DNA from 3 places in the Ensifer sp. 1H6 genome. Region 3 is predicted to be linked to each of the others. Evidence: riboswitches for the same ligand, from Rfam matches in the RefSeq annotation. Region 3 holds a riboswitch; each other region holds the start of a gene.
What was found. Region 3 has a riboswitch for thiamine pyrophosphate ahead of thiO (glycine oxidase ThiO). Riboswitches for the same ligand answer to the same signal wherever they lie in the genome.

Region 1 (4,126 bases), on a different contig from region 3:
AGCGCGTGACCATCGACGGCGTTGCCAATCATGCCGGCACGACGCCGATGGCGATGCGCTGCGATGCGGGCCTTGCTGCCGCGCGCGTCGGCCTGTTCCTGCGCGAGCACATCGCGCGATCAAACGCGCCGAGCGTTGCGACGATCGGAACCATGCGCTTCGAGCCGGACGCGATCAACGTCATCCCCTCGCGCGCGGTCTTTACCATCGACCTGCGCGACCCGGACGAGGATCGCCTGAGGGCGCTTGAAAGCGCGCTTTCCGGCTTTCTCGACCGGCTTGAGCAGGAAGAGCATGTGACCGTCTCTGTCGAGCGTCTCGCCCGGTTCGAGCCCGTCAGTTTCGACGGTGCGGTCGTCGCGGCGATTGAAGTTTCCGCGAAGGCCCGTGGGCTGAAGAGCCGGCGGATGACCTCCGGCGCCGGCCACGACGCCCAGATGATCGCGCGCATCGCGCCGGCGGCGATGATCTTCGTGCCGAGCCGCGACGGGATCAGCCACAATCCGCGCGAACACACGGATCCGGCAGACCTCGTCGCCGGTGCCAATGTCCTGCTCGACGTCGCCGTCCGGCTTGCAGGTAGCCCTTAGGGCGCCGGAAGGGGCCGGGTGCGACCTCCTTGGAGCGATCAAGATGCTGATGCGGCAGCAATTCCTCTCACACCGTCATGCTCGGGCTTGACCCGAGCATCCAGCCGGCACCTCTGTGTCAGCCTCGTATCGACAAGCCGGCTGCCTCCAATGTGGATGCTCGGGTCGAGCCCGAGCATGACGAAGAGATGGGCCATTGCGTAAAGAGTGCCGGAGCCCGCCGGGCGCCAGAAGGGGCGGGGTCGCCGCCCCTTCTGGCGTGGTCGTTATCCCCGAACGTCTGCCTCGCTGTCGACCGGCATATAGAGGTCGCCACCCTCACGATACTTGGCCGCCATCGCTTGAAAACCTTCCTTCTGCGCCTCGGCGCGGATGTCGTGCGAGATCCGCATCGAGCAGAATTTCGGCCCGCACATGGAGCAAAAATGCGCGACCTTGTGCGCCTCCTTCGGCAAGGTTTCGTCGTGGAAGGAGCGGGCGGTTTCCGGATCGAGCGACAGGTTGAACTGGTCCTCCCAGCGGAACTCGAAGCGGGCGCGCGACAGGGCGTCGTCGCGGGTGCGGGCCGCCGGGTGCCCCTTGGCGAGATCGGCGGCATGGGCCGCGATCTTGTAGGTGATGACGCCCACCTTGACGTCGTTGCGGTCGGGAAGCCCCAGATGTTCCTTCGGTGTCACATAGCAGAGCATGGCCGTTCCGAACCAGCCGATCATCGCGGCACCGATGCCCGAGGTGATGTGGTCGTAGCCGGGGGCGATGTCGGTCGTCAGGGGCCCAAGCGTATAGAACGGCGCCTCCCCACAGACAGCGAGCTGCTTGTCCATGTTTTCCTTGATCTTGTGCATCGGCACGTGGCCGGGGCCCTCGATCATCACCTGGCAGTCTTTCGCCCAGGCGATCTTCGTCAGCTCGCCCAGCGTTTCCAGTTCGGCAAATTGCGCCGCGTCATTGGCATCGGCGATCGAGCCCGGACGCAGGCCGTCGCCGAGCGAAAACGAGACGTCATAGGCGCGGCAGATGTCGCAGATCTCTTCGAAGTGCTCGTAGAGAAAGCTCTCCTTGTGGTGGTGCAGGCACCATTTCGCCATGATCGAGCCGCCGCGCGAGACGATGCCGGTGACCCGGTCGACGGTCAGCGGGATATAGTGCAGCCGGACACCGGCATGGATGGTGAAGTAATCGACCCCCTGTTCCGCCTGCTCGATCAGCGTATCGCGATAGACTTCCCATGTGAGATCCTCGGCGATGCCGTTGACCTTTTCCAGCGCCTGGTAGAGCGGCACGGTGCCGATCGGCACGGGCGAGTTGCGGATGATCCATTCGCGGATGTTGTGGATGTTGCGGCCGGTCGAAAGGTCCATCACCGTATCGGCGCCCCAGCGAGTGGCCCAGACCATCTTCTCCACTTCCTCGGCCATCGACGAAGTGACGGCGGAGTTGCCGATATTGGCATTGATCTTCACCAGGAAATTCCGGCCGATGATCATCGGTTCGGATTCTGGGTGGTTGATGTTGGCCGGCAGCACGGCGCGGCCGCTGGCAATCTCCTGGCGGACGAATTCGGGCGTGACGTGATCGGGGATATGGGCGCCAAAGCTTTCGCCGTCGCGTAGCGCGGCGCGTGCAGCGTCGCGGCCAAGGTTCTCGCGGATGGCGACGAACTCCATCTCGGGCGTGATGATGCCGGCCCGCGCATAGGCAAGCTGCGTCACCGCGCGCCGGCCGGTTGCGCGCAGCGGCGCGTGACGGAGGGGAAAGGTCGGCGTCAGCCGGTCGCCGGAGGCAAAGCCGTTGTCTTCCGGCCGCACGTCGCGCCCGTCATAGGCTTCGACATCGCCGCGAGCGATGATCCAGTCGCGGCGCGGTCTTGGCAATCCATCCTCGATGCGGATGTTGGCATCTTCTACGGTGTAGGGACCGGAGGCGTCGTAGACGGTGACCGGCGGCTCGCCGACGTCGGGTGCAGGGTGATTTCGCGCATGGGAACGCGGATGTCGGGATGGATCGTGCCTGGCTTGTAGACCTTTTTCGAGGCGGGAAGCGGGCCTTTTGTGACCGAGAGTTCTGCGGGTTTGGTGGCAATATTCATGATGAGGCTCCAAGTTTGCGGTTGGAGACCCAGTTCTGAAGCCGGAAGGAAAAGACATGTTTGCCTGAAATTCCGCGCGAATGACGGAATCGTGGCGTCAATGTCTGCACCGTCCCTACGCCAGTATGAACTGGATCAGGTTCAACGGGTCACTGCGCCTCGGTCGGCAAAGCCGATCCGCCCAGCAGTATCTCAGCCCCTTGACGGGACCCCCCTGGTGAATGCCTAGAGATAGCCATCGATCCGGATGCGCCGTCAAGCGTTAATCCGAAGGTTGCGTGTCAGGCCTGTTGATTGCCCGGTAGAGCGTTTCCGGATGAGACGAAGCCGCGGGCACGCTCGTTCTTTTCGTTTTTACGCATTTCCTGACGGAAAACCGCTCCGCACTTTTCCTGGAAATGCGCTAGCGGCCGGACTTCTCTGATCCCCGGCGATCGGCATAATCCGCACGGTTGATGCCGTGCCGCTGCAGCTTGTCATAGAAGGTCTTGCGCGGAATGCCGAGCGCTTCGATCGTCGCCTTGACGTCGCCGTGCTGCGCCCGCAGCGCTTCTTTCAGAATTTCCGCCTCGTAGCGCTCGATCCGCTCGGGCAGGCCGGCACTGGTCGGCGCGGCGGCAATCGGTTGGCCGAGCGAACCTTCGACGCCAAGGGCGACGCGCTCGGCGAAGTGCGAGAGCTCGCGCACATTGCCCGGCCAGGAATGAGACCTCAGATAGTGGCTGACGGCCAGCGAAAGCGTCGGCACGTCGCGCTTGAAACGCTCGGCTGCCCGCGTCAGGAAATGCGAGAAGAGAAGGGGGATATCGTCCCGGCGTTCGCGCAGCGGCGGGATCGACAGGGTGACGACGTTCAGCCGGAAATAGAGATCCTCGCGAAAATCGCCCCGCTGGGCCGGGTCGCCGAGGTCGATCTTGGCCGCGGCGATGACCCGAATATCGACGGGGCGCACGATATTGGTGCCAAGCGGCGTGATCTCACGGGCTTCAAGCACTCGCAGCATCTTGACCTGCGTTGCCGGCGGCATCGCCTCGATCTCATCGAGGAAAAGCGTGCCGCCGCTCGCATGCTCGATACGGCCGACGCGCTTCTTCAGTGCACCGGTGAAGGCGCCGGGCTCGTGGCCGAAAAGCTCGCTCTCGATTACCGTTTCCGGCAGTGCGCCGCAGTTCAGCGCCACGAAGTTGCCGTTGCGGCGCCGGCTCCAATTGTGCAGCAGCGTCGCCACCACCTCCTTGCCGCTGCCGGTTTCGCCGGCAACAAGCACATCCACGTCGGTGTCGGCGATATGCCGCAAGGTCTGGCGCAGCCGTTCCATGACCGGTGTCTGGCCAATCAGCGGCAGGCTCTCACCGGCGACTTCGGCTGCGCGTTTCAGCGCGCGGTTTTCCATCACCAGCCGGCGTTTTTCCAAGGCGCGGCGTGCGCTCTGCACCAGACGGTCGGC
Region 2 (4,126 bases), on a different contig from region 3:
GAAGCGTGGCACGAAGTCTGGCGAACCCTTCGGGGCCAACAGGCGGATCGGGGTTGTGCTTCGACAGCGTCTCATAGACCCCGCCGATGCAAGCATAGTCGATCGGCGAGGCAATCGCCGTCTCAGCGTCCGCTTCGTTCTTGACCGTCAGGCCGATGATCGCGGTATCGCCCATGATCGAGCGCGCCGTGGCTGCGTCCATGTCGTCCCGACCGAGATGGACGCCATCAGCGCCCGATCCGAGCGCCACATCGGTGCGGTCATTGACGACGAAGGGCACTCCGGTGTCTGAAAGAGCAGCGCCGATCGCCCGGGCCTGTTCGATCATTTCCCGTGTCGAGCTCGTCTTGTCGCGATACTGGATCAGCGTCGCGCCATTGAGCGCGGTGACACGCGCGAGATCTGCCAAACTCGCTTTGTCCCCAAGACGCGCGTCGACAAGGGCATTCAGGCGATAATCAACCTTCGGCATGGGAAATCCTGGCGTTGGCAATGATATGCTGGGAGCGGAGCGCTGCGAGCGCATCGCGGAAGGCAGCCTCGAATGTGCCGGGGCCGCTCGATCGTTCCGCAGCGATTTCGGCGGCGATGCCGCTCGTCAGCAGTGCACCCGTGGCGGCCTTCAGGCGATCCGGCTCGACGGCCATGAAAGCTGCGATCAAGGCGCCGGAGAGGCACCCGGTACCCGTGACCTGCGCCATGAGGGGGTGGCCGTTCTCAACCCGGATCGTATGTAGATCCAGTGTGAGTTCATCGACTGCCCCGGTCTTGATCTTCAGCGCGCCATTGACCTCCCCGAAAAGGTCCATCTCGCTGGCGTTGCCGCGAACAACGGAAGGTTCGGACGCGATGAGTTCACGGGCGAAGGCGAGCCGCGACGGGGAATAGTCGCAATGTACGGGATCGATGATCCACGGCTTGTCGGCATCGCGCGCGACAGCGGTTGCCAGACGGATCGCCGCGCGCCGCTCGTCATCAAGCGTGCCAAGATTGACGACGAGCGCATCGGCTCGCCGGGTAAAAGCCTCGACCTCTTCCGGCGAGGATGTCATCGAGGGGATCGCACCCAGAGCCGCTAACCCATCGGCTACGAACTTCTGCACCACCGTGTTCATCAGGCAATGCACGCGGGGGCGGCGCTGCCGCACAAGCGTCAGCGATGCAGCAGCATTTTCGACGAAGTCCGATGTACCTGTCATCGGATTTCCACCGCGATATCGTCGACAGCAGGTGCCTTGCCGATCAACCCGCTTTCGGCGAGAAACGCCCCAAACCGCTCGTATCGACCGCGATCGAGCGCCGCCGGCCTTTTGGCGAAGCGCGGCAGCGTGTCCGTGAAAGCGCTGCGGTTGAGTTCGTCATCCAGGTTCGGGTAGGCCTTGACAAACAGCTTCCAGGCTTCATCCGGATGATTGGTGAGAAAGATCGCCCCCTGCTCCACCGCGGCGAGGAAGGGCGGCAAGCGCTTGTCGGCAACCTTTGCCTTGTCGGTGACGAACACGAGCTCGTCATAAACAGGCACGCCATGCTCTTCTGGGAAGAAGGACCGGCCCTCATGCCCCTCGATACGCATCTGCGTCAGTTCAAAATTCCGGAAGCCGCCGATCGTTGCATCGACTTTACCGGCGATTAGCGACGGAGACAGGGCGAAGTTGACGTTGACGAGCTCGACGTCTTCTTTCTTGAGACCGGCCGAGGCGAGCATTCGGCCGAGCATCGCATCCTCGAAACCGGAGACGGAAAAGCCGATCTTCTTGCCCTTCAGATCGGCAAGGCTCCGGATCGGACCGTCGTCAAGGACGGTGACGGTGTTGAGCGGCGTCTCGACCAGAGTGCCAATGCGAACAAGCGGCAGGCCCGCGGCTTGATCGAGGTAAAGGTTCGGCTGGTAGTGCACGCCGATATCCGCCTGCCCCGCAGCGACGAGACGCGGAACGCTTGATGGGTCGGCGGGTGGTACGAGTTGGACCTCGAGCCCAGCCTTTTCGAACAGACCGAGTTCTTTGGCGACAACGATCGGCGCATGGTCGGGATTGACGAACCACTCCAGCATCACCGTCAGTTTTTCAGCGGCAGTTGCCGAACCGGCTGAAAGGGCGACGCCGAGCGCGAGGCTGGCGGAAAGCAGAGATTTGCGGATCATGATGTTATGAACTCTCCCAATTGATCTCAGAAATTCAGGTTTCCCGCTCCCAGTGCGCGAGTGGACGGGTTGCCTCATCGACGAGCAGCCTGAGGGCAACGGCAAGCACAGCAAGAATGGCCATCGCAGCGAAGACGACATCGGTCTGCATGCGGGCATTTGCCTGGACGATAACGAAGCCGAGGCCGGCCGAGGCGCCGACCCATTCGCCGACGACAGCGCCCAGCGGCGCCAAGGGAGCCGCCACGCGCAGGCCCGTGACGAGCCCCGGCAATGCCAGCGGCAGTCGCACGAGCATCAGCGCCTGCCAGTGGCTCGCCTTGGTGAGCGCCACGGCATCGAGGATCTGCGCGTCGGTACGGCGTAGACCGTCCGAGAATGCGGAAACGACGGGAAAGAAGATAATGATCGCCGCCATCACGATCTTCGAAACCATACCGAAGCCGAACCACAGCACCAGCAAAGGTGCGATGACGAAAACGGGAAAGGCCTGAAGGACGAGCACAAAAGGCCAGACGAGCTTTCCGAACCGCGGAAAAGCCGCCAGCCCGATTGCCGTCGCAACGCCGAACGCCGTGCCTACCGCGAGCCCGGCCAGCATTTCGACGATCGTCACCAAGCTCTGCTCAAGCAGAAATTCTGGCTGTCGCGCAAAGACGGCCAGTACCTCGATCGGTGTTGGTAACAGATAGCGCGGCAGCGCAAAGACGACGACCGCCCCTTGCCAGAGGACAGCAAGCACAACAAGGCTACGAACAAATGTGAAAGACACGCGCATCGCCGGTCAGCCGACGCAGCGACCCGGGCAAACCGCAAACCCGCCATCCGGCGGCAACTTGGCAAAAGACAGCATCGATCGATCTCCAGACAAAACATCACGGAGATCCAGGTGAGAGCGAAGACGCGATTAGTTTGCCGAAACTGGCTCTTTTCCCGTTCCTACGCCGGCATGACCCGGATCAGGTTCAAGGGTCCGGCTCACCGCCATCTCAGCACTGTGAAGTGCTCCCCTCGGAATGCTTTGAGTTTATGGGAGAAACCCAATTGGTGTCAACTGGACTATATCCATCCGGCGAGAACTACAGGTAGTTGTACCCGATCCAAGCAGCTTTACTCTAGTCGTGCTGATGTGTACTGCTGCGTTCCTTCAACAGGATTCAATAGATGGGCCAATGTTTGTTGATGATTTCATAAATCGGGGGCGATTTCCTGCCTTAAATCGTAGGCAAGGCGGGCGACTTCTTCGGTAAATCTCGCATCTTCTGCTTCAGACCACGGGCTTGCCATCCGAGCACGAGAACTATGCCGAGTATCAATGACACGTCTCCAACCGAAACGGCGAGAGAAGCGCGTCTCAACGGGTAGGTTGGAAGGTTGGAAGAGGTGCTCGGCTTAGTTCGACGCTGATCATGACGGCCTTATGCCGCGCGCGGTATAAGGCCGTCATGATCAGCGTCGCCAAGAAGGCTGCGCGATCGGCACCACGGTCGGAGCCAGCGAAGAGCCATGACTTCCTGCCGAGGTAAAGCCGCACAGCGGCCGTTCGGCGGCATTGTTGGTGAGGCAATTGCGGCCGTAGCAATCACTTCCAGCGTCTCGGTGATCCCCGCCATGCTTTTCATGTCGGTATCGCGGTCGCCAGCCCAGGCCTTCACACCGCTTGGAACCGGGATCATCGCGGCTCCAACAGTCGATCTGAGTATTCCTACCCCCGAAGTGTCGAAAGATCTCACGACAGATCTAAATCGATGAACTTCACAAAGCTGCTTAGACGCGGTAGAGGCTGCAACCCTAGTGCGTGGACTGGATCGATCGTAGATGGAGTCCTAGCTGCATTGATCGTTGTTTCGGAGGGTTCCACTGGAAAGAGACTCTAGCACCTGTTTTAATGCTACGGGCCAATGGCGCGGCTCCACCGAGAAGTCACGCTTCAACTTGTCAGATGAAAGTCGAGAGTTCGCAGGGCGCCGTGCCGGCGTAGGG
Region 3 (4,126 bases):
CCTGGGCCGGCTGGGATTAGGGCTATGGGTAAAGCGGTTGGATCTCGCACAGGGATTGTAACGCCTGACGACGTCAAGCAGATCGAATGTGTCTTCCGGGAAATGGTCCAGGAAAGGCACCTCGCCTTTGATAGCGATGAAGCCGTTACGCTCGCGGCGCACCTGATCAGCCTTTTTCAAAGCGGCATCCACGACCACGATGCGCTCAAGCAAATGGCTGGTTAATTGGGAGGGTGGCTGCCTGACCCGGCGGGACAACTGGAAAAGAGCGGCCTTCTTTTGGGGCTCTGCGGGAAGACCGCTAGCAATCTCAGCAACGACTAAATATCGAACTAAATCTGATGATTGGCGAGAACAATTCGCATTTAAGGAAAGGAGCGGCTAAGGAGTCGTCTCGTTTCCGCTGTCGTTCCCGCGGCGCCTTTTATAAGCGCCGCTTCTCTGTGGGCTCTGAGCCGGATTCCCCGCTACCAGCAGCAGTTCGACGCACGCAAATCTCAACTTTTGCTCACTTGGAGCCAATTAAAGATTTCGCTATCTTTCTCTCTTCGGTGAAGGCGGTAGCTCAAGAAGGGAGGTCTAAATGGCTATTCACTTTGACCAGTCAGGTTTTGAACTCGCACCCGAACAGCTCGATACACTTCAAAGGATATTCGATCGCATTTGCTTCGAAACGAGGATCCCGCGCCAAGACATCCGCGCTGGCCGCCTCGCAAAATTCCTGATGGATGAATTTAGGTTCGGCAATACGGATGAGTTGGCGTTAACAGAGTGCGGTCGCTGGTTCTGTAGGCGGGCGAGCCCAACACGTCGAATTCAGAGCGAACAGCAACCGACCAGTATGCTGCACTAGGCGATGTGTTGCTCAACACCGCAGAGTGACGCGCTGCCCCACTCTCGGCCCTCGACTGGGATCACACTACGCCAGGCATACTCCGGTCAGCGTGGCCGCGCAACGGCCACGCCGTCATCGAGATGCCCCAGAGACAGCTGAAAATATTCCGCATCCGAGGCCCGATCCGATATGCATGTGCTCGTTAATTCAGCGCCGGCGTCGGTCCCCAGACCTCGCGATAGAATCGGAAGTCGGCACGTTCATGTCCGTGCTGCGAGCAGCAGGCGACGGGACTTATCGAGACCAAACATGTCGCCATAGCGATCGAGCGCGACCATGACGGAGGTGAAGTTGCTTGCATTGACCGCCCTTTCGCGGCCGAGCGAATTTTCTGCACAGATATGGCGCCATTCGGATTCCTTTTTATTGGATGCTGGCCATTTTCCGACCGGGCTTGCACCGTGAACCACTCAAAACGGGGGACTCTCATGGCTCCAGGACGAGGAGAAATGGTCGAACTGCATGAACGCCGTGGCTCTCATCGCCTCGGGCGCGCCCGCGCAGGCGGACACGACGGTGTGCTTGGGAAATGTGTGTATTGTCACTTCCAGGGACGGCACCAACCATGAAAGGTCTCTGAGCGACATCAATGAAGAAGCGAGAAAGGAATCGCTTGAGAACATTCGAGACCATTGATTGTTGTGTGGCAGACGATGCCTCCACTTGCCTGAGAGCAAAACTCACGCTGCAGCGCCTTTTCTACTAAACGCATGCTCCTTGATGCCTTCCCGCCGCTAGACGAGCGCGAGGCCCGCCGCATTGATGCGCCGGCTCATGTTGCTCCTCTCGGCGCGATACGCGTTGAGTCTAAGGTATGTGGATGACGCTTTAGCCCCGTTGGGAATAAACTAACAACGCTTGACAAAGCACGGCATTGGCCGTTCAACTCGGTTCATTCACCAGGGGAGTCCCGACAAGGGGCTGAGATATTGCTGGGCGGATCGGCTCTTTCGACCGCAGCGCAATGACCCGTTGAACCTGATCCAGTTCATGCTGGCGTAGGGACGGTGGGAACGACGGCAGTTGCGACAGCTCCTTTGCGATCGCGTGGACGTGTCTCTATCTTTCCAGCGCCAAGATCTGGGTCTCCAAACGTCAAGGTTGGAGCCGACCAATGGTTTTTTCAGATGTCGTACACGAGCCAAACCGCGGACATAGACGGCAACATCGACGCCCGTTAGCGGTGCGGCGCATGGATGAATGGCCCTACAGCTCCGGCCAGGTAACAGCTCGAACGGCTGCCAAATGAGGCAGGTGCTGATCAACGGAGCGGGTGTCATCGGCCTTGTCACCGCATACGAACTGGCGCGACGCGGCATTGAGGTCGACGTCTTCGAACGTTCAAAACGGATTGGCGCCGGCGCATCCTGGTTTGCGGGCGGCATGCTGGCGCCCTGGTGTGAGCGCGAAAGTGCCGACGAGAAAGTCGAACGCGTCGGCGCGACAGCCATCGAGTGGTGGAAGACGGCGCTGCCCGACAAGGTCGTGCAAGAGGGGACACTTGTCGTCGCCGCCGCGCGCGATACACGCGAGCTCGATCGCTTCGCGGCGCGAACCAAAGGGCACAGATGGCTTGATGCAGACCAGATAGCCGAACTGGAACCCGATCTCGCCGGCCGTTTTTCTCGTGCACTCCACTTCCCGAGGGAAGCGCATCTCGATCCGAGAGAGGCGCTGCCTTCACTCCATGACACATTAATGGCCATGGGGGTGCGTTTTCATTTCGGCCAGGCGACCGATGCCACCGTCGATCGCCGTGTCGATTCGCATATTGACTGCACAGGCCCTGCCAGGCTCCCGGATGACGCGGCACTGCGGGGCGTGCGTGGCGAGATGCTCTATCTGCGCACCGGCGACATTCAACTGTCGCGTCCAGTGCGCTTCCTGCATCCTCGACACCCCATCTATGTCGTTCCACGCCGCCAGGGCGTCTTCATGGTCGGGGCAACAATGATAGAGAGCGAATTGTCCGGTCCTATCACTGCACGGTCGCTGATGGAGCTCTTAAACGCAGCCTACGCCCTGCACCCGGCCTTCGGCGAAGCGCAGATCACCGAAACCGGAACTGGCATTCGCCCCGCCTACCCCGACAATCTGCCAAGGATCACGAAAAGCGGTTCGATCTATTCCGTGAACGGTATGTATCGGCATGGTTTCCTGCTCTCGCCGGCTCTTGCGCACGACGTTGCCGAACTTCTGCTCAACCCGGACCACAGATCGGAGTTCTATGATGAACCTTAACGTCAATGGCGAAGAGCACGAGGTCGCCTGCTCGACGCTCGCCGAACTGATGGCTGCACTCGACTATGAAGGAAGCTGGCTGGCGACCGCTGTCAACGGCGAACTCGTTCACGCGGCCGACCGCGATCGATGGCGCTTAGGCGATCATGATCGCATCGAAATTCTCTCGCCGATGAAAGGTGGCTGAACATGCTGCAAGTCTACGACACGGAAATCACCTCTCGACTGCTTCTGGGAACAGCGGGCTATCCATCTCCAGCCGTGCTTTCGGACGCCGTGCGGGCTTCAGGGACACAAATCATCACGGTCTCGTTGAGGAGAGAGACGGCCGGCGGCAAAGCGGGAGGTGCGTTTTTCGAACTGATCCGCGAGCTCGGGACGAAAATACTGCCGAACACCGCCGGCTGCCACACCACCAAGGAGGCGGTGCTCACTGCCAAGATGGCGCGCGAGGTTTTCAAGACGAACTGGATCAAGCTCGAAGTGATCGGCAATCACGACACATTGCAGCCGGATGTGTTCTCGCTGGTCGAAGCCGCACGGATCCTTTCGAACGAAGGCTTCGAGGTCTTTCCCTATACAACCGACGATCTGGTTGTCGCCGAGCGCCTGCTGGAAGCTGGCTGCCGCGTGTTGATGCCCTGGTGCGCTCCGATCGGCAGTGCCATGGGGCCGCAAAATCCGTCCGCCTTGCGGTCGATGCGCGCGCATTTCCCGGACGTGCCTCTGATTGTCGATGCGGGCATCGGCCGCCCTTCGCATGCAACGACAGTGATGGAGCTCGGTTTCGATGCCGTGCTCCTGAATACCGCGGTGGCCGGCGCGGGAAATCCGGCCGTGATGGCATCGGGTTTTGCCAAGGCGATCGAGGCCGGTCGGCTGGCTTTTGAAGCCGGCATGCTCGAACCGCGAGACCTGGCAGTCCCCTCCACCCCGGTGATCGGAAAGGCAGTCTTCTCATGAAGCTCGATCCCTTCTACCTCATTGTCG

Region 1: linked by a shared signal. The riboswitch ahead of thiC (phosphomethylpyrimidine synthase ThiC) and the one ahead of thiO (glycine oxidase ThiO) in region 3 are both predicted to bind thiamine pyrophosphate.
Region 2: linked by a shared signal. The riboswitch ahead of BKP54_RS21370 (ABC transporter permease) and the one ahead of thiO (glycine oxidase ThiO) in region 3 are both predicted to bind thiamine pyrophosphate.

The regions. Positions count from the first base shown of each region.
Region 1 is NZ_MOAI01000009.1:165,403-169,528, forward strand. Features, by position in the region: gene BKP54_RS13220 (Zn-dependent hydrolase) at 1-590, shown strand, start outside; partial or broken gene thiC (phosphomethylpyrimidine synthase ThiC) at 857-2,679, opposite strand; TPP riboswitch at 2,774-2,905, opposite strand; gene BKP54_RS13230 (sigma-54 dependent transcriptional regulator) at 3,083-4,126, opposite strand, start outside.
Region 2 is NZ_MOAI01000019.1:7,885-12,010, forward strand. Features, by position in the region: gene thiE (thiamine phosphate synthase) at 1-472, opposite strand, end outside; gene BKP54_RS21360 (hydroxyethylthiazole kinase) at 459-1,199, opposite strand; gene BKP54_RS21365 (ABC transporter substrate-binding protein) at 1,196-2,140, opposite strand; gene BKP54_RS21370 (ABC transporter permease) at 2,178-2,921, opposite strand; TPP riboswitch at 3,063-3,165, opposite strand; partial or broken gene BKP54_RS35665 (transposase) at 3,582-3,718, opposite strand; gene rfbD (dTDP-4-dehydrorhamnose reductase) at 3,970-4,126, opposite strand, start outside.
Region 3 is NZ_MOAI01000031.1:50,744-54,869, forward strand. Features, by position in the region: gene BKP54_RS28075 (hypothetical protein) at 25-225, shown strand; gene BKP54_RS28080 (hypothetical protein) at 584-853, shown strand; TPP riboswitch at 1,787-1,918, shown strand; gene thiO (glycine oxidase ThiO) at 2,141-3,136, shown strand; gene thiS (sulfur carrier protein ThiS) at 3,126-3,323, shown strand; gene BKP54_RS28100 (thiazole synthase) at 3,326-4,099, shown strand; gene BKP54_RS28105 (thiamine phosphate synthase) at 4,096-4,126, shown strand, end outside.